Regions from separate parts of the Alkalispirillum mobile genome, predicted to be linked through region 1. Evidence: predicted binding sites of a transcription regulator. Region 1 holds the regulator's gene; each other region holds the start of a gene.
The links. Region 1 encodes sigma-54, which starts transcription at its own class of promoters, with help from an activator protein. Its sites were predicted from a motif close to TGGCANGNTNCNTGCTT; they were not measured.

Region 1 (6,702 bases):
CGTAATTCGTCGAGCTTGCGGCGGGTGAGCGCCTTGAAGCGGGGGGTCAGGCCGGCATCCTCGTAAATGGGGTCGCCCTGCTCATCCTCGGCCACCACCCGCTGCCCCTGCACGTAGGGGAAGGTGGCCTCGAGTTCATCCAGCGCGGTGCCCAGCAGGTCGGTGATCAGGTCCTCCTCGGAGCGGCCGGGGTACATCTCGGCCAGCGCGCCGAGCTTCGCGGCATCCGCAAGGGGCAGGCGCACCCGGTATTCGTAAGGCGTACGCTGCTCGGCGGCGGTCTCTTCCCAAGTCTCGACCAACTGCTTCAGTTGCATAGGCTCCCGGTATCCTCTGATGGTGGCGGTGATTGCGTCGCGGGCTGTGATGATGGCCCCCGTACACCCATATTATGCACCCGGACGGGCGCTGTGGAGGGGGTCAGTGGTCTGAGGGGGTGTCATGGCTCCGCTGCGGGCCGGTGCCCTCACCGAAGCCGTCCGCCACCAAGTCGCGAAGCGCTGTCAGCGCCTCTTCGGCCTGTTCGCCGTCGGCCTCCACCTGGATACGGCTGCCACAGCCGGCCGCCAGCATCATCAGGCCCATCACGCTCTTGCCGTCCACCGTGCGCTCGCCGCGGGTGACCCGGATGGTGCAAGGGTACTCCGAGGCCAGGGCGGAGAAACGGCCGGCGGCACGGGCATGCAGCCCCAGCTTGTTCACGATGTCGAGTTCTTCGCTAGGCACAGTGGTGATTCCGTGGCGCTCCTGGGGGTTGCTCCCGGATTGGCAGCTCAATGGCTTAACTCCCTGTGGCGGACACTGACGGCATCCGTGCCGTTATCGAAACGCCGCGCCAGCTGCTCCGCCAGGTAGACGGACCGGTGCTGGCCGCCCGTGCACCCGATGGCGACGGTGACGTAGCTGCGTGCCTCCTTGCGGAAGGCGGGCAGCCAGGTGCTGACCAGTTCCTCGATCTGTTGCATTAGCCGCCCCACCTCCGGCTGCGCCTCCAGGTAGCTCTGCACCGGTGCGTCCTGCCCGGTGAACGGACGCAACCTGGGCTCCCAGTGCGGGTTGGGCAGGCAGCGGGCGTCGAACACGTAGTCGGCATCGGACGGGATGCCGTGCTTGTAGCCGAAGGACTGGAAGAGCAGCGAGAGCCGGCCGGGTTGGTGCTCCACCCGCTCGCGGATCAGGTCGCGCAGCTGGTGGACGTTGGTGTCGCTGGTGTCCAGTGTCAGGTCGGCGCGGGCACGCAGCGGTGCCAGCAGGGTCTCTTCCCGGGCGATGGCATCGGCGAGCGTGGCATCGTCGCCGCTGAGGGGGTGGCGGCGGCGGGTCTCGCTAAAGCGGGTGATGAGGGTCTCGTGGTTGGCGAACAGGAACAACACCTCGCTGTTCAGCCCCAGACCGCCCAGTTCGTCGAGTATCTCCGGGATGCGGGCCAGGTCCTCCGGCCGGTTGCGGGCGTCGATGCCCACCGCGTAGCGGCCGCTGGCCCCCTGGCAGCTGTCGTTGACGTGGCGGGCGAAAGCGCTGAGCAGACCGACGGGCAGGTTGTCGATGCAATACCAGCCCTGATCCTCGAGCGTGTGCAGCGCCACACTCTTTCCGGACCCGGACAGGCCGCTGATGATGATCAACCTGAGGTTCTGCATGGATGTCGGTGCTCCGCCTTCTGGCGGCCGCCGTGTCGGTGGCCGCTACCCTGCCGTCTCACTACCCTGCCACTCGGCCAGCAGCTGGTGGAGCCGCTCCGGTTCCCCGGTGGCCCGCAACCGCTCGCACAGGCGGCTGTCACTGAACATCTCGGCCAGGTCGGCCAGGATCTGGAGGTGCTCGTCCGTGAAGTGCTCCGGCACCACCAGGGCAAACAGCAGGTCCACCGGTTCGCGGTCAAAGGCGTCGAAGTCGACGCCTTCGCCCAGGCGGATGAGCGCCCCCCGGGCCTGCTCTATGCCCTCCATGCGGGCGTGGGGCAGCGCCACGCCATGGCCCAGGCCAGTGCTGCCCAGGCGCTCACGCGCCACCAGGCGGTCGAAGACCTGGGGGGCGGCCAGGGTGGTGTCGTCCGTGGTCAGCAGGTCGCTGAGCTGTTCCAGCACGCGTTTCTTGCTGCTGACCTCGGCTTCGCAACGGATTCGGTCCGGCGTGATGAGTTCGGCGATTTTCATGATGATGTTCAGCCCAGGGCGGCCGGGGCCGGCAGGACGCCGGCCGCCAGTGGTTTGCTGTGGCTATTCTGCGTCTACGTCCGCGGCCCCTGCACTTGCCTTCTGCGCAGCGCCCTCCCTGCGGTGGTGGTCGGTCACCTTCTCCTTGTGCTTGACCAGTTGCCGGTCGAGCTTGTCCACCATGCCGTCAATGGCGGCGTACATGTCTTCGTTGGTGGTCTCGGCGTGCAGCCGGTTGCCGCTGATCAGCAGGTTGGCTTCCGCCTTCTGGCGAAGCTTTTCCACGGAGAGGATGACGTGGCTGTCCACCAGGTTGTCAAAGTGGCGCTCCAGGCGCTTGAACTTGTCGTGGACATAGTCCTTGAGAGCGTCCGTGACTTCCACATGGTGGCCGGTTATCTGTATTTGCATGCCGCCTCCTTCAACGTTGCGGTTCAGGCCAGTCGCTTGCGCTCGGATGACGAGGCGATGGCCATGGCCTCACGATACTTGGCTACGGTCCGTCTTGCCACGTTTATGCCTTCTTCCTGAAGGATATTTGCAATGCGACTGTCACTGAGTGGCTTGGCCGGGTTCTCGTCGGCGACCAGTCGCCGGATACGGGCGCGGATGGCGGTGGCCGAGCACTCGCCGCCATCCACGGTCTGCACGTGGCTGGAGAAGAAGTACTTGAACTCCAGCGTGCCCCGCGGGGTGTGCATGTACTTGCGGGTGGTGATCCGGGAAATGGTGGATTCGTGCATGTCCACCGCCTCGGCCACCTCGCGCAGGACCAGCGGCTGCATGGCCTCCTCGCCGTGGTCGAAGTAGCCCTGCTGGCGCTCGACGATGCAACGGGCCACTTTCAGCAGAGTGTCGTTGCGGCTGCGAAGGCTCTTGATGAACCAGCGCGCCTCCTGCAGGTGGTTGCGCAGGGTGGTGTTGTCGCTGCTGTTGTCGGCGCGCTTGATCAGGCTGGCGTAGTAGCTGTTGACCCGCAGCCGCGGGGCCGTGTCGGGGTTGAGCTCCACCTGCCAGCGGCCGTGAATGCGGCGCACCACCACGTCCGGGACCACGTACTGGGTCTCGTCGTCGCTGATCTGGGAGCCGGGCCGCGGGTCCAGGGTCTGGACCAGGGCCAGCACCTCGCGCAGTTGCTCCTGGTTGAGCTTCATGCGCCGGCACAGCTGGGCGTACTGGCGCTGCACCAGCATGTCCAGGTACTGGTCCACCAGCGTGCGGGCCTCGGTGAGCAGCGGGGTGTCGGGCGGCAGCTGCTCAAGCTGGATGAGCAGCGCTTCACGCGGGTCGCGTGCCGCCACGCCTACCGGGTCGAAGTGCTGGATGCGGCGCAGGACCGCCTCGACCTCCTCGGGCTCCACCTCCCACTCGGCGGGCAGGGCGGAGATCAGTTCTTCGATGTCGGCACCCAGATACCCGTCGTCGCGCACCGAGTCGATGATGACCTGGGCGATGACGGCGTCCTGCTCGGTAAAGGGGGTGAGCTCAGCCTGCCAGGTGAGGTGCTCGTGGAGGCTTTCACCGCCACCGGAGCGGTTGGCCCAGGGGTCGCGGTCCTCATCCTCGCTGTCGGGCTGGCTCCAGGGGGTGCTGCCGTCGTAGATCTCGTCCCAGCTGGAGTCGAGCGGAAGGTCGTCAGGGATGTCGTCCTGCTGGCTGGCGGCGGGCTCCTCGGCGGCGGGGGCTTCGGCATCGCTCTGCTCTTCGCCGCTCGTGTCCTCGCCCGGCTCGTCGGCGGTGTTCTGGTCAGCTTCGTCCGCCTCCGACCGCTGCTCGTCCTCCAATTGCTCGTCCTCGGCCATTTCCAGCATGACGTTGGACTCTAGCTGCTGCTGGATCTCCATTTGCAGATCCAGGGTGGAGAGCTGCAACAGGCGGATGGCCTGCTGCAGCTGGGGTGTCATGGTGAGTTGCTGGCCGAGCTTGAGTTGCAGCGACTGCTTCATGACCGATCCCAACGGGCCCGGGGGCCGTTCTGATTGATCGTGATGTGGGTGAGCTTTGTTTTCATGTATGTCGTGGCACGCACCGCTTTGATAATCCCATGCTAGCCCATTGCCGGGCCGGGTATCTGCCTGTACTCCCAGTTTACCGCGGAAAGGGGGTCAAAGCCGAAAATGCTCCCCCAGGTAGACCTCGCGGACGGCCTGGTTGGCCAGAACCTCGTCGGCACTGCCGCGGGCAATGACCCGGCCCTGGCTGAGGATGTAGGCCCGCTCCACGATACCCAGGGTTTCCCGCACGTTGTGGTCGGTGATCAGCACGCCGATCCCGCGCTCGGTGAGCTGGCGGATGATGTGCTGGATATCCACCACAGAGATGGGGTCAACGCCGGCGAAGGGCTCGTCCAGCAGGATGAACTGCGGGTCGGCGGCCAGCGCCCGGGCGATCTCCACCCGCCGCCGCTCCCCGCCCGAGAGGCTGATGCCATTCTGGTTGGCCAGATGCGGCACGTGGAACTCGTCCAGCAGGGCCTGGAGTCGCTCCTCGCGGCCCTTGCGACTCAGCTCGGGGCGTGTCTCCAGGATGGACATGATGTTCTGGGCCACGGTCATCTTGCGGAACACCGAGGCCTCCTGCGGCAGGTAGCCGACGCCCTTGCGGGCCCGGGCATGCATGGGCAGGGCGGTGATGTCCTCGCCGTTGAGCAGGATCTGGCCACCGTCGGCGCGCACCAGCCCCACCACCATGTAGAAGCAGGTGGTCTTGCCCGCGCCGTTGGGGCCGAGCAGGCCGACGATCTCGCCGGCGTTCACCGTCAGCGAGGCCTCCTCCACCACGGTGCGGCGGCGGTAGCGCTTGACCAGGGACCGGGCTTCCAGACGACTCATGGGTCGTCGGTCTCCTCGGCCGGGAAGAAGATGGTGCGCGTGCGCCGGTCCTCGCGGCCCTCCGCCTGTGCCTCCTGGGTCTCCAGGTTGACCCGGATCTCCTCGCCGGACATGCGGTTTTCCCGTTGCCACAGCTCTGCGCCCTGCAGCAGGTAAATCCGCTGCGGGCCGCGGCTGTAGTACTCCATCCGCGGGGCCTCGGCGTGCACTTTGTCGGTCTGGTCCTCCGGCAGTTGCTCGTAGGTGGCGGGGCTGCCGTCCACCTCGATCCGGTCGAGTACCCGGCGGTCATCGGCCTCGCGGGTGTGGACCACCATGCGGTCGCCGGTGATCACCATGCTGCCCTGGGTGAGGACCACGTCCCCGGTATAGGTGCTGATGCCGCGTACGTTGTCGATTTCGGCGCGATTCGATTCCAGGTCTATGGGCTGCTCGCGGTCAGGGGTGCGGGCCTGCGCCCCGGTGATGAGCACCAGGCAGGTCAGGGCGGTGACCAGGGCGGCCGCGGCGTTACGGCAGTTCATGATGACCCTTTACCTCGGATTTCAATTCGATCTGCTGACGTTTGAGCCAGGCTTTGGCCCCCACGCCCTCGGTGTGGGAGGCGTCCTGGCGCAGTATGGCGTGTTCCTCTGTCTCCGCCACGTCCTCCTCGGGGTAGAGCCAAAGCTCAGAGGTGTCCAGTTGCAGTGGACGGTTGACTGGGCTCTCCGGGCGCCAGAAGTGGACGTCCTCGTGCAGTAGCACGCGTTCGGCCTCGTCCCAGGCGCTGCCCCGTGGCGCGGTACCGTACCAGTTGGCCCCGGTGGCGGCGAACATCTCCACCTCGGGGCGGGTGAACTCCCAGACCTCGCGCTCGGGGTAGTGGTAGAGATCGTCCGCGGTCAGCCGGTAGCGCCAGGCGCCACTCTCGTCGGCGGCGTGGATAGTGAACCCCTCCATGAAGTAATCGGCCCGTTCCCGCTCCGGGATGACCGGTTCGGGGCGGGGTGGCGCCCGGTCCGGGCGGTCCGCGATCAGCCAGGCAACGCCGATCAGCAGACCGATAACGATGACCGTGAACAGTCGGGGCGGTTTAATCCGCGTCTTCATGGGCCTGCAGCAGGGTATCCAGCTGGCCGCGGGCGGCCAGAATGAGTTCGCAAAGCTCCCGGACCGCGCCCCGGCCACCGGCGCGGGCGGTCTGCAGGTGGGCGTGACGGGCGAGCAGGGGGTGCCCGTCGGCGACCGTGACAGCCAGCCCGACCCGGCGCAGGGCCGGGAGATCCTGCAGGTCATCGCCCATGTAGGCGCAGGCCTCGGCCGGTACGCCCAAGCGCTGTAACAGGCCGTCCAGATCGGCGCCCTTGCGTCCGGAGCCCTGAATAAGATGCTCGATCTGCAGTTCCTGCGCGCGCCGCTCCAGCAGGGTCGAGCGCCGTGCGGTCAGCAGGGCGATGTCCACCCCGGACTGCTGCAGCAGGCGGATGCCCTTGCCGTCGTGGATGTGGAAGGCCTTGCAGAGCTCGCCCTCGGCACCGATGTAGACGCTGCCGTCGGTGAGCACGCCGTCCACGTCCAGCACCAGCAGACGTATGCCAGCGGCACGTTCCATCACGGCGGGGGATACATTGCCGTGGTAGCCGGGCCGGTTGCTGTCCGTCGTGTCCATGGCCGTACTTTACCAGAACGCGCCGTAAAGCCCCGCCGTTCAGGGCGGGGATATAAGGCGCCTA
Region 2 (6,702 bases), on a different contig from region 1:
CTCGTCGCCCCCATCGAGGCCGGTGATCAGGTGGGCCGCCTGGTCGTCCGCTTACAGGGCGAAGTCATGCACGAGGAGCCGCTGCTGGCCCGCGAGACCGTCGCCGAGGGCAGCCTCTGGCGCCGGGTGGTGGACGACGTGCTGCTGCGCTTCCAGTAAGGGGCCGATGGGCATGAGCAGACTGTGTTATCTCAACGGCGAGATCCTTCCCCTGGACGAGGCCCGCATCTCCCCGATGGATCGCGGGTTTCTCTTCGGTGACGGGGCCTACGAGGTGATCCCTGCCTACGATGGGCGCCCGTTCCGCCTGCCCGAGCACCTGCGCCGGCTGGACCAGACGCTGGAGGGCATCCGGCTGCCCAACCCTCACAGCCACGCCGAGTGGGCGGCGATGATCGCCCGACTGCTGGAGGCCGCGGGGGGCGGTGACGCGGGGGTCTACCTGCAGGTGACCCGCGGCGTACCCGAGGTGCGGGACCACGCCTTCCCCCTCGACGCCCGGCCGACGGTGTTCATGACGGTCTCGCCGTTGCCGGCGCCCCTGGGCCCGGAGGCTGGCGAGGGCGCAAGCGCCATCCGCCTGCGGGACAACCGCTGGGGCCGCTGCGACCTGAAGACCACCGCACTGCTGCCCAACGTGCTGCTCCGCCAGGAGGCCATCGAGGCCGGTGCCGACGAGGCGCTGCTGCTGCGCGACGGCCAGCTGACCGAGGGGGCGGCCAGTAACGTCTTCGTGGTGTGTAACAATGAGGTCATGACGCCGCGCCAGAGTCCGAACCTGTTGCCCGGTGTCACCCGGGATTTCGTGGTGGAGCTGCTGCGCGAGCGCGGGGTTCCCTGCCAGTGCAGCGCCATCAGCGCCGACCAACTGGCCCGCGCCGACGAGATCTGGCTGACCAGTTCCACCAAGGAGGTGCTGCCGGTGACCCGGCTGGATGGCGAGCCGGTGGGTGATGGGCGCCCGGGCGCCTTCTGGCGGCAGGCGCGCACCTGGTTCGATGAGTACAAGGCGGCCTTTGCCGCTGGAGAGTAAGATGGTTCAGCAGTTTGACGAGGACAACACCCCACTGGAATTCCCCTGCCGCTTTCCCATCAAGGCCATGGGGCGCGCCGAGGCGGATGTGGAATCGGTGGTCCGCGCCGTGCTCACCGAGCACCTGGAGCGGCCCGAGCAGGTGGAGTTGCGTATCTCCGAGAGCCGTAACGGCCGGTTCATCTCGGTGACCGCCACCATCACCGCCCACAGCCGGCCGCAGCTGGACGCGATCTACCGCTCGCTGCACGCCGAAGAGGCGATCCTGATGACCCTGTAGGGGGTCCCCTGTGCCTGCCTTGCGGCTGGGCCCGCTTCCAAGGAGTCTCTATGCCCCCGTGCCCGTTGACCGACATCCAGGTGCGTTACTTGGGCGAGCGTGACTACCGCCAGACCTGGGAGGCCATGCGCCGGTACACCGACGAGCGCGGGCCGGACACCGCGGACCAGCTCTGGGTGGTCTCCCACCCGCCGGTCTACACCCTGGGCCAGGCCGGCAAGCCCGAGCATATCCTCGCGCCCGGTGCCATCCCGGTGGTGGAGACGGACCGTGGCGGCCAGGTCACCTACCACGGTCCGGGCCAGATCGTGCTCTACCCATTGCTGGACCTCCGCCGCTGGGGGCTGGGCGTGCGCAGCCTGGTCTCCGCCCTGGAGCATACGGTCGTCAGTCTGCTCGCCGGCTATGGCATTGCCTCCGCCGCCCGTGACGACGCCCCCGGTGTCTACGTGGACGGACGCAAGGTGGCCTCGGTGGGCCTGCGGGTGCGGCGCGGCTGCAGTTACCACGGTGTCGCGGTGAACGTGGACATGGACCTGGAGCCCTTCAGCCGGATCAACCCCTGCGGCTACCCCGGGCTGGAGGTCACCCGCCTGCTCGATCTGGGCGTGCCCACCCCCTACGAGCGTCTGGAGGCGGACCTGGCGCTGCACTGCCTTGAGGCCATCGCCGAGTACGGCACCCCGTCTTCCTGAGCGCGGCGGCACCGCCCGCCGCACCAGGATAGGGCGCTTGTCGCCACCCGCACCGTTGCGGTGCGGGCCGGCGCGCCGTTGAAGTGCACAACCCGCTGATTTCCCGGGTCACCACGGCTGGCATGCAACTTGGATAGGCAACGGACAGGCGTACCCGCCTTCCGTTGACTCTTTGCATGTCGAGGTGATCATGAACCGTACCCTCCCCCTTGCCATCCTCCTGGGGCTCCTGGCCCTGGTGGTCGCCCCGTTGGCCCTGGCGCACCCCCACCCGCACCCCCATGTCCACGGCGGTTTCGGCCACGGGCTGTTGCACCCGCTGGTGGGCCTCGATCACCTGCTCGCCATGGCCGGTTTCGGGGTCTGGGCCAGCCAGCAGGGCGATGCCCGCAAGGCCCTGCTGCTCCCGGCGGCCTTCCTGGCCGCGATGGTGGCGGGTTTCGCGATCGGCCTGGCCTCCGCGCCCTCCATGGCCGTGGAGTTCGGGATTCTCGGCTCGGTGCTCCTGGTGGGCGGCCTGGTCGCCTGGGGCGGGCGCCTGCCGCTGTCGGCCGGCATGGGGCTGGCGGCGGTCTTCGCCCTCTTCCACGGCCACGCCCACGGCGCGGAGATGGCCGCTGGCCTCTCGGGTCTGAGCTTCGGCGCGGGTTTCCTGCTGGCCAGTGCCGGCCTGCTCGCGGCGGGCGTGGGCCTGGAGCGCCTGGCCCGACGGAGCGTGCCCGCCATGCCCCTGGCGCGGGGCGCCGGCGTGGGTATCGTGCTGGCCGGTCTCGTGCTCGTCGCCCTGTTCTGAGCGCGGCGAGATGGCTGTTGCCCAACAAGCCTGGTCCGCAGGGGCCAAGCCGGCCGCTTCTGACCCGCCCGCGAGTCCGGGGTGGCAGGGCGTATTGCGGCTGGACTTCGCCCGACGGGGCGAGCGCACAGCTCTGGTGCGTAAACGCCACCAGGGGCCGCTGGTGGTCCAGCGCACCTTCCACCCGGAGGGCGCGGCCTGCCACGCCTACCTGCTGCACCCCCCCGGGGGGCTGGTGGGTGGCGATGAGTTGGACCTCTCCGTGGCGGTGGGCGAGGGCGCTCACGCCCTGATGACCACCCCCGGGGCCGCCAAGTTCTACCGCTCCCTGGGCGACTGGTCCACCCAGCGGCAGGTCTTCCGGCTGGCGCCGGGGGCCGCGTTCGAGTGGCTGCCCATGGAGACCATCCTCCACGGGGGCAGCCGCAGCCGGCTGATCAACCGCTTCGAGCTGGGCGAAGGGGCCCGCCTGATCGCCTGGGAGATGGTGGCGCTGGGCCGTCCGGGGAGTGGTGACCACTTCCCCCGGGGTGCCCTGGACCAACGGTTGGAGGTGGATCGCGAGCAAATGCCGCTGCTGCGGGAGCGCCTCTCCCTCGATGCCGAAGACCCCCTGCGCAAGGCCCCCTGGGGGCTCCAGGGCCAGGCGGTGTTCGCCACGCTGCTGGCGTCCCCCGCCCCGGAGGGCCTGGAGCGCGACCTGCGTGAGGCGCTGCAACCACTGTCTGGCGTGCGCATGGGGGTCACCCGATGCCCGGAGGGACTGTTGGCGGTGCGCGTGCTGGGGCCCGGCGTGGAGCCGGTGCGCCAGACCCTGGAGCAGGTCTGGCGGACCATCCGTGAGCCCGTGGTCGGGCGTCCCCCCTGTCCCCCCCGAATCTGGAGTACGTGAGGCCGAACCCATGGATCTGACCCCGAGAGAGAAAGACAAGCTGCTGCTCTTCACTGCCGGGCTGCTGGCGGAGCGGCGCAAGGCCAAGGGCCTGAAGCTCAACCACCCGGAAGCGGTGGCGCTCATCTCCTGCGCCATCATGGAGGGCGCCCGGGAGGGGCGCTCCGTGGCCGAGATGATGGACGCGGGCGGCCAGGTGCTGACCCGGGAGGACGTGATGGAGGGGGTCGCGGAGATGATCCCCGAAGTACAGGTGGAGGCCACCTTCCCCGACGGGGTCAAGCTGGTCACCGTTCACGAACCCATCCGCTAGGGGGCGCACCATGATACCCGGAGAAGTCCGTACCGAGGACGGCGAGATCACCCTCAACGAGGGGCGCGACACCCTCACCGTGGCGGTCACCAACACCGGCGACCGCCCCGCTCAGGTGGGATCCCACTACCACTTCTACGAGGTCAACGACCACCTCCACTTCGACCGTGAGCCCACCCGGGGCTTCCGGCTGGATATCGCCGCCGGCACGGCGGTGCGCTTCGAGCCCGGCCAGAGCCGCACGGTGCAGCTGGTGCGCTACGCGGGCAGTGGCGATGTCTACGGCTTTCAGGGCCGGGTGATGGGGCCGGCAACAGGAGAGAGCGCATGACTACCCGAATTTCCCGCCGCGCCTACGCCGACATGTTCGGCCCCACCACCGGCGACCGCGTGCGCCTGGGGGATACCGAGCTGTTCATCGAGGTGGAGCGCGATCACACCGTTTACGGCGACGAGGTGAAATTCGGCGGCGGCAAGGTGGTGCGCGACGGCATGGGGCAGAGCCAGCGTACCAACGCCGAGGCCGTGGACCTGGTCATTACCAACGCCCTCATCCTCGACCACTGGGGGATCGTGAAGGCGGACGTGGGCATCAAGGCCGGGCGCATCCACGCCATCGGCAAGGCTGGCAACCCGGACACCCAGGACGGTGTGCACGTCATCATCGGCCCCGGCACCGAGGCCATCGCCGGCGAGGGCAAGATCCTCACCGCCGGACACATCGACGCCCATATCCACTTCATCTGCCCGCAGCAGATCGAAGAGGCGCTGATGTCCGGGGTCACCACCATGATCGGTGGGGGCACCGGCCCGGCCACCGGCACCAACGCCACCACCTGCACCCCCGGACCCTGGAACATCCACCGCATGCTGGAGGCCGCCGAGGGCTTCCCCATGAACCTGGGCTTTCTCGGCAAGGGCAATGCCAGCCTGCCCGATGCGCTGAACGAGCAGGTGGAGGCCGGCGCCCTGGGGATGAAACTGCACGAGGACTGGGGCACCACCCCGGCGGCCATCGACAACTGCCTGAACGTGGCGGAGGCCCACGACGTGCAGGTCTGCATCCACACCGACACCCTCAACGAGTCGGGTTTCGTGGAGAACACCCTGGCCGCCTTCAAGGGGCGCACCATCCACACCTATCACACCGAAGGGGCCGGTGGCGGGCACGCGCCGGACATCATCAAGGCGGTGGGCGAGGCCAATGTGCTGCCCTCCTCCACCAACCCCACCCGCCCCTACACGGTGAACACCATCGACGAGCACCTGGACATGCTCATGGTGTGCCACCACCTGGACCCGGCCATCCCCGAGGACGTGGCCTTCGCCGAGTCGCGCATCCGTCGCGAAACCATTGCCGCCGAGGACATCCTCCACGACCTGGGCGGGTTCTCGGTGATCGCCTCCGACTCCCAGGCCATGGGCCGGGTGGGGGAGGTGGTCATCCGCACCTGGCAGACCGCCCACAAGATGAAGGTGCAGCGCGGGCCGCTGGCGCCGGACAGCGAGCGCAATGACAACTTCCGCGCCCGGCGCTACATCGCCAAGACCACCATCAACCCGGCCATCGCCCACGGCGTGGCCCACGAGGTGGGCAGCATCGAGCCGGGCAAGCTGGCGGACCTGGTGTTGTGGGACCCGGCCTTCTTCGGGGTGAAGCCGAGCCTGATCCTGAAGGGGGGGTTCATCGCCGCCGCCCCCATGGGCGACCCCAACGCCTCCATCCCCACCCCGCAGCCCCGCCACTACCGGTACATGTTCGGTGGTTTCGGCAGGGCCATGCCCAACAGCTCGGTCACCTTCGTCTCCCGGGCGGCGCTGGAGGCCGGGGTGGGGGATCGGTTGGGCCTGCAGCGGCGACTGGTGGCGGTACGGGACTGTCGCAGCATCACCAAGCGGGACATGGTGCTGAACGATTATCTGCCCAAGATGGAGGTGGACCCGGAGACCTACCAAGTGCGGGCAGACGGCGAGCTGCTCGTCTGCGAGCCGGCGAACGTGCTGCCCATGGCGCAGCGGTATTTCTTGTTCTGACGACCCCAGCGCACTCTGATCCTCGTCATCGCGAGGCCCCAGGCCCGCGGCGATCCAAGTGCTGGCCTGGACTGCCACGCCCCTTTGGGGCTCGCAATGACGGTGGGGCGGGGCTGGTCGCGCTATAGCGCCTTTACGGTCACCCAGTTACTACGAGGAGCCTCCAAAAACATGATGTTGACCTTGATTGAACGACTTTCCGACTCCGCCCCACCGGACGCCACCCTGACCCTGCCCTTCCAGGTGCGCCAGAAGAGCCGTTTCCGTGCCCGGCTGGACGACGGCCGTGAGGTGGGTGTCATCCTCAGTCGGGGCGAGATCCTGCGCGATGGTCAGTGCCTGCGGGCCGAGGACGGCACCGTGGTGAGGGTGCGGGCCGCCGACGAGGCGGTGAGTACCCTGCGCAGCGATGACGGTCTGGCGCTGGCGCGCGCCTGCTACCACCTGGGAAACCGCCACGTCCCCCTGCAGATCGGGGCCGGCTTTGCCCGCTACCTGCACGATCACGTGCTGGACGACATGCTCCGGGGCCTGGGGCTGGAGGTGCTGAGCGAACAGGCCCCCTTCGAACCGGAGCCGGGGGCCTACGGCGGCGGGCACGGCCACGGCCATAATCATGGCCACGACCCTAACCACCAGCACGACCACGCCCATGAGCACTG
Region 3 (6,702 bases), on a different contig from region 1:
CGAAGGCCACCTTGCGCCGTTCCGGCGGCAGGAAGTCGTTCAACTCCTCGTAAAAGCGAAACACCGCACGGGCCATGCGCGCGCCTCTTCTCCGCCAATCCGCTGGTGTCATGGTATCGCCGGCGGCCGGAGCGCCCAAGCCCGGCCGCCGGACCGGAGCCACCGCTCAGCGCCCGGGCCCGCGGCTGTGTTGTAATGGATGCAGGCGCAGGCGAAACGGAGGGACGAAGGCATGGCCGGTACCGGCGGCAGACGACCTATCAAGACCAACCTCATCACCGGTTTTCTGGGCACCGGCAAGACCACCACCATCCGGGGGCTGTTGGCCAACCGGCCGGCGGAGGAGCGCTGGGCCGTGCTGGTCAACGAGTTCGGCGAAATCGGCGTGGATGGCGGTTTGCTGGAGGATACGGGCGTTGCCCTGGAGGAGATCCCCGGTGGGTGCCTCTGCTGCGTCTCCGCCAACCTGTTCACGGTCGGCCTGGACCGGTTGATCCGCCACGCCCGGCCCGATCGCATCCTGATCGAGCCCACCGGCCTGGGCCACCCCGCGGAGATCATCCGTACCCTGACCACGCTGCCCTACGATCGGTTGCTGGACCTCCGCGCCACGGTCACCCTGATGGACGCGCGCCACCTGGCCTCCACCCGGCACCGCGAGCACCCCAACTGGAATGACCAGATCTACCTGGCAGACGTGCTGCTGGCCAACAAGGCAGACCTCTACGACCACGCGGACCGGGTGGCCCTGCAGGGTTTCGTGGCCGAGCGCCCGGCCCCGCGGCCCCGGGTCATCGAAACCCGCCACGGACGCATGGCCCCGGCGCTGCTGGACCAGCCCCGCCTGGACCGGGGCGGGGCACTCTTCCCGGAAGTGCGCGCCTTTCAGGCCCGGCAGGCCGCCCGCACCGGTGACCACCACCATGCCCACAACCACGCCGGGCCCGGCGATGCGGCCGGGGAGGCCTGGGTGTTCATCGATAACCGGGCGGATGACTTCGTCGGGCGCAGCTGGCTGCTGCCCACGTACTGCTGCCTGGACCACGCGGCACTGGCGCAGCTGATCGACGGGCTTGGCGCCGAGCGGGTCAAGGGGATACTGCGGACCGATCAGGGGTGGCAGCAGATCAACCGCGTGGGCGGGGAGGGCGGGCTGTCCGCGGGGCGTGCGCCCGCCGACGGGGGCCGGCCGCGGCTGGAGGTGATCCATCACACGACCGACACCACCGATCTGGATGCCCTGGACCGGGGCCTGCGCAACGCGGAGCGCTACTGAGCAGGCCCGGTCGGGCACCGGTCAGGCGGTGGCAGTGCCCGCTTTCGGTGCGGCGGCGCGGATCTCCGGGCTGGCCTGGTCGGCGTAGGTTTCGAAGTTCTTGTGGAACAGCCCCGCCAGGTGGTTGGCCATTTCATCGTAGGCCGACGGATCGGCCCAGGTCTTCGCCGGGATGAGCACCTCGTCCGGCACGCCGTGGCACTGCACGGGCACCTGCACCCCGAATACCGGGTCGGTCACCGTTTCCTGATCCTTCAGGGTGCCGTCGTGGATGGCGTCGATGATGGCCCGGGTGTGGGCCAGGCTCATGCGCTGCCCCTCGCCGTAGGGGCCGCCGGTCCATCCGGTGTTCACCAGCCACACCTGCGCTCCGCTGGCGCGGATCTTCTCTGCCAGCAGCTCGGCATAGCGGGTGGGGTGCATGACCAGGAACGGCGCGCCGAAGCAGGCGGAGAAGGTGGCCTGTGGCTCGGTGACCCCCATCTCGGTGCCGGCGACCTTGGCCGTGTAGCCGCTGATGAAGTGGTACATGGCCTGCGCCGGGGTCAGCTTGCTTACCGGCGGCAGCACGCTGAAGGCGTCGCAGGTGAGGAAGATGACATTCTTCGGGATGCCGCCCACGCAGGGCAGGCGCGCGTTGGGGATGTACTCGATGGGGTAGGAGCACCGGGTGTTCTCGGTGACCGAGCCGTCGTGGTAGTCCACTTCGCGGGTTTCGGGGTCGAAGACCACGTTCTCCAGCACTGCGCCAAAGCGGATGGCGTCGTAGATCTCCGGTTCGGCGTGGCGGTCCAGGCCGATGGCCTTGGCGTAGCAGCCGCCTTCGATGTTGAACACGCCCTCGTCGGTCCAGCAGTGCTCGTCGTCGCCGATCAGCCGGCGGCGGGGGTCCGCGGACAGGGTGGTCTTGCCGGTGCCGGACAGGCCGAAGAAGACCGAGACATCGCCCTCCGGGCCCTCGTTGGCCGAGCAGTGCATCGAGAGCACATCCTGCTTGGGCATGATGTAGTTCATGATGGTGAACACGCCCTTTTTCATCTCACCGGCGTATTCCGTCCCCAGGATCACGAACTCGCCCCGGCTGAGGCAGAGGCTGACGCTGGTCTTCGAGTTGACCCCGGGCACCTCCTGGTTGGCGGAGAGCCGGCCGGCGTTGTAAATGGTGTAATCGGGCTCGCCGAACTCGGCCAGTTCCTCGCGGGTCGGGCGGATGAGCATGTTGTGCATGAACAGCGCGTGGTAGGCCCGCTCGCAGATCACTCGCACCTTCACCCGGTAGCGGGGATCCCAGCCGGCATAGGCGTCGATAACGTAGAGCCGGTCGCGGGTGTTCAGGTAGTTCACCGCCTGCTGTTGTAGTGCATCGAAGCTGTCCGGTTGCAGATCGATGTTCACGTCCCCCCACCACACATCGTCGGTGACCTGTGGGTGATCGGCGACGCGCTTGTCCTTGGGGCTGCGCCCCGTTTTTTCGCCGGAGCGGGCGATCAGCGCACCGGTGGAGGAGATGGCCGAGCCCTTCTCATGGGCCAGGGCCTCCTCGTAAAGCCGCGCGGGCGCGGGGTTGCGCAGGACTTCCGCCACCTCGATGCCATGCATTTCCAGGGAGAACGTCACTTGCTAGCTCCTCGTGTATTCGTGTTTGCCGGGGCGGCCTGTGCGTTTTATTGAATGTATTGGCCGGACGATGGCGCATATGTTACCGCGTGATGAAGGCTAATGCCGCCCCCGATAGCCAGTTTGTGGCCCCCAACGTCCAACTTGGTGCGCTGGCGTGCTCCAGCGCTCAATGCGCGCACCACCGGCGGGCGCGACACACCCCGTCGGTACCCGCCGGTTTTATGCAACCTCCTGTTTTGCCGCCAGGCCTGGCCATTGGCACGCACCTTGTATTGTTTTGCACTGCATCAATGCTGACGGGCTCAGCCCCTGGAGTTGCTCATGGTCACCAAAGTCATGCTGGTTGATGATTCGCCGGAGCGTTCGGCCTGGCTCGAGGAGTCATTGCAGGTAGCAGGCTTCACCGTGGTGGCCACCGTGCAGGGCGAGGATGACCTCTACCAGCGGGTGCTCGACGAGGAGCCGGAGGTGGTCATCACCGAGGCGGTATCGGGCAAACGCGACACCCTGGAGGGGCTGTGCAGCCGCGGGGGGCGGTACCCGGGGCCAGTGATGAACGGCTCCGTTCATCACGACCCGGAACTGATGAGCACAGCCGCGGCGGCAGGGCTCAGTGCCTACGCCGTGGGGGGCGTGCCGCGCGAAGGGGTGCAGGGGGCGATTCGCCTGGCCATCCGGCAGTATGAGCGCTTCCAGGGGTTGGCCCGCGAGCTGGCGGACACCCGCCGCCAGCTCGCCGAGCAGCGTGATGTGCACCAGGCCAAGTGCCTGCTGATGGAGCGCGAGGGGCTGGGGGAGGCCGATGCCTACCACCTGCTGCGCCGGCGCGCCATGAACAGCGGCCAGCCTATTCCGCGTCTGGCGCGTCGGTTGCTGGCCGACGCCGGCCTCGCCCACGGTTGACCCGCGGCGGTGCATGCTCGCACCGCTAGCGTGCAGCCGCCCCGCCACGGGGGCTGACTTTCTTTCGTAAAACGATGTTTTAACGGTAAAAGACAAACCTGGCACGTAAATTGAATTTAGATTGTTGACATCAGTGCTCTGTCCGTCGCAGCGCGGCACCCAACGGCGGGTTGTGGCAGGCATTGAAACAGGCTTTGCAGGCAAGGGCGTCTGGCGTCGGCTTCCGGCCGATGCCGCGCCCTTTTTTGTTTTCGGCGGGAGGTATGAACCATGAGCAACCGATCACTCAACGACCCGTTCAACCCGGAGGCGGATCTGCGCCACGGGGCGGGTTGCACCTGCTCCAGCTGCGGCGGCAGCGAACACGCCCACCACGACCACGGGGCCACCCCGGTGGAGCAGGAAACCAACCCGATGCTCGCCGCGAAGCAGGGCGTCGACAAGGAGGCCATGTTCGACCGGGCCGTGGAGAGCGCGGTGGTGCGCGCCCTGTTCGGTCACCACGACGCCAGCCGGCGCTTCTTTCTGAAGGCGGTGGGGGCCGGCACCTTCGCCGCGGCGGTGGGCTCCATATTCCCGCTGGACGCGGCCAAGGCCCTGCTCAAGGACAACCTGGGTGACCCGGAGAAGCGCGACCTGACCGTGGGCTTCGTGCCCATCACCTGCGCCACGCCCATCATCATGGCTCACCCCATGGGCTTCTACGAGCGCTACGGGTTGAACGTGGACCTGCGCTCCACCGCCGGCTGGGCGGTGGCCCGGGATATGTCCATGAACCGGGAGTATGATGCCTCCCACATGCTCACCCCCATGCCCCTGGCCATGACCATGGGCACCGGCTCGTCGAGCATGCCTTTCATAATGCCGGCGGTGGAGAACATCAACGGCCAGGCCATCACGCTGCACAACAAGCACAAGGACAAGCGCGACCCCAGCCAGTGGAAGGGCTTCCGCTTCGCCGTGCCCTTCGACTTCTCCATGCACAACTTCCTGTTGCGCTACTACGTTGCCGAGCACGGCCTGGACCCGGACCGGGATATCCAGATCCGCGTGCTGCCGCCGCCGGAGATGGTTGCCAACCTGCGGGCCGGCAATGTGGACGGCTACCTGGCCCCCGACCCCTTCAACCAGCGGGCGGTCTGGGAGGAGGTGGGCTTCATCCACATGCTCACCAAGGAGATCTGGGACGGCCACCCCTGCTGCGCCTTTGCCACCAGCCGCGCCTTTGCCGAGGAGTACCCGAACAGCTTCGGGGCCCTGTTCAAGGCCATTGTGGAGGCCACCCATTACTCTTCCGAGCACGAGAACCGGGCCGAGATCGCCGAGGCCATCGCGCCGCGCAACTACCTGAACCAGCCGGTCTCGGTGATTCAGCAGGTGCTGACCGGCCGCTACGCCGACGGGCTGGGCAACGTCAAGGAGGACCCGGACCGGATCGACTTCGACCCCTTCCCCTGGCACTCCATGGCGGTGTGGATCATGACCCAGATGAAGCGCTGGGGTTACGTGGACGGCGACGTGGACTACAAGGGCATCGCCGAAGAGGTCTACCTGGCCACGGAATGCGGCCGGGTCATGCGCGAACTGGGCTACGAGCCGCCGGAGGTCACCTACAAGAGCCACATGATCATGGGCAAGGAGTTCGACCCCGAGCAGCCGGAGGCCTATGTGGACAGCTTCGAGATCCGGAGGTCTTAAGCCATGTTGAGTCGCGAGAACCTCAAGGCCTTCGCCCTCAGCCTCGCCATGCTCGTGGTGATACTGGGGATCTGGGAATGGAGCGTGGGCGGGGCTTTGATACCCGGTCAGGAAGAGTTGAGCGAGTACGAGATGCTCACTGGCGGGGGCAGCAGCTCCAGCAGCAACATCCCGGCGCCGTCGGAGGTATTGAGCCTGGCGGTGACGGAGCTCTCCGACCCCTTCTACGACCGGGGCAGCAACGACAAGGGTATCGGTACGCAGCTGGCCTACTCCATCAGCCGGGTGCTGGCGGGTTACGGCCTGGCGGTGCTGGTGGCCATCCCGCTGGGCTTCGTGGTGGGCATGTCACCGGTGATGCAGAAGGCGCTTAACCCCTACATCCAGGTGCTGCGGCCCATCTCGCCGCTGGCCTGGATGCCCCTGGCGCTCTACATCATCCAGGACTCCGTGCAGTCGGCGATCTTCGTCATCTTCATCTGTTCCGTCTGGCCCATCCTGGTGAACACCGCCTTCGGGGTGGCGGGGGTCAAGAGGGACCTGCTGAACGTGGCGCGCACGCTGCAGCTCTCGCCGGTGAAAACCGCCTTCTCGGTGATCCTGCCGGCGGCGGCGCCCACGATCCTCACCGGCATGCGTATCGCCATCGGGATCTCCTGGCTGGTCATCGTGGCCGCCGAGATGCTCGTCGGTGGGACCGGCATCGGCTACTTCGTCTGGAACCAGTGGAACAACCTGGATCTGACCAGCGTGATCTTCGCGGTGCTCATGATCGGGATCGTCGGCATGATCCTGGACAGCATGCTGGCCATGGCCACCCGGGCCGTGCAGTACGCCGAATGAGCCCGGGTACCACACTGCATTCAGGCATCCGAATACAACGTCACTGTGGGCAATCCACCCCCGGCCGAGCGCCGGGGGCCGCCCCGGGAGAGACCCTATGAGTCATGCATTCCTCGAGGTGGAGAGCCTCAAGAAGACCTTTCCCGCCGCCCGCGGCGGGGACCCGCTCACCGTCTTTGACGGAGTGGACTTCAACATCGAGAAGGGCGAGTTCATCTGTGTGATCGGCCACTCCGGCTGCGGCAAGTCCACCATCCTGAACGTGCTGGCGGGCCTCGACGAGGCCACCGACGGCAACGTCTTCATGGATGGCAAGGAGGTGAAGGGCCCCAGCCTGGACCGGGGGGTGATCTTCCAGAACC

Region 2: the regulator sigma-54 is predicted to act here: its motif matches at 2,127-2,143, upstream of DFR31_RS07550 (HupE/UreJ family protein).
Region 3: the regulator sigma-54 is predicted to act here: its motif matches at 3,899-3,915, upstream of DFR31_RS10085 (CmpA/NrtA family ABC transporter substrate-binding protein).

The regions. Positions count from the first base shown of each region.
Region 1 is NZ_RCDA01000008.1:215-6,916, reverse strand. It holds gene DFR31_RS13515 (type 1 pili tip component) at 1-317, opposite strand, end outside; gene DFR31_RS13510 (HPr family phosphocarrier protein) at 421-726, opposite strand; gene rapZ (RNase adapter RapZ) at 774-1,640, opposite strand; gene ptsN (PTS IIA-like nitrogen regulatory protein PtsN) at 1,686-2,156, opposite strand; gene hpf (ribosome hibernation-promoting factor, HPF/YfiA family) at 2,220-2,567, opposite strand; gene DFR31_RS13490 (RNA polymerase factor sigma-54) at 2,591-4,102, opposite strand; gene lptB (LPS export ABC transporter ATP-binding protein) at 4,262-4,987, opposite strand; gene lptA (lipopolysaccharide transport periplasmic protein LptA) at 4,984-5,511, opposite strand; gene lptC (LPS export ABC transporter periplasmic protein LptC) at 5,498-6,079, opposite strand; gene DFR31_RS13470 (KdsC family phosphatase) at 6,063-6,638, opposite strand; partial or broken gene tnpA (IS200/IS605 family transposase) at 6,700-6,702, opposite strand, start outside.
Region 2 is NZ_RCDA01000001.1:1,576,301-1,583,002, reverse strand. It holds gene DFR31_RS07570 (D-alanyl-D-alanine carboxypeptidase family protein) at 1-159, shown strand, start outside; gene DFR31_RS07565 (D-amino acid aminotransferase) at 173-1,033, shown strand; gene DFR31_RS07560 (YbeD family protein) at 1,035-1,313, shown strand; gene lipB (lipoyl(octanoyl) transferase LipB) at 1,364-2,008, shown strand; gene DFR31_RS07550 (HupE/UreJ family protein) at 2,199-2,801, shown strand; gene DFR31_RS07545 (urease accessory protein UreD) at 2,812-3,693, shown strand; gene ureA (urease subunit gamma) at 3,704-4,006, shown strand; gene DFR31_RS07535 (urease subunit beta) at 4,017-4,337, shown strand; gene ureC (urease subunit alpha) at 4,334-6,040, shown strand; gene ureE (urease accessory protein UreE) at 6,215-6,702, shown strand, end outside; gene DFR31_RS07520 (urease accessory protein UreF) at 6,693-6,702, shown strand, end outside.
Region 3 is NZ_RCDA01000003.1:32,469-39,170, forward strand. It holds gene DFR31_RS10065 (Mut7-C RNAse domain-containing protein) at 1-76, opposite strand, end outside; gene DFR31_RS10070 (CobW family GTP-binding protein) at 233-1,276, shown strand; gene pckA (phosphoenolpyruvate carboxykinase (ATP)) at 1,298-2,893, opposite strand; gene DFR31_RS10080 (ANTAR domain-containing response regulator) at 3,218-3,799, shown strand; gene DFR31_RS10085 (CmpA/NrtA family ABC transporter substrate-binding protein) at 4,070-5,497, shown strand; gene ntrB (nitrate ABC transporter permease) at 5,501-6,340, shown strand; gene DFR31_RS10095 (ABC transporter ATP-binding protein) at 6,438-6,702, shown strand, end outside.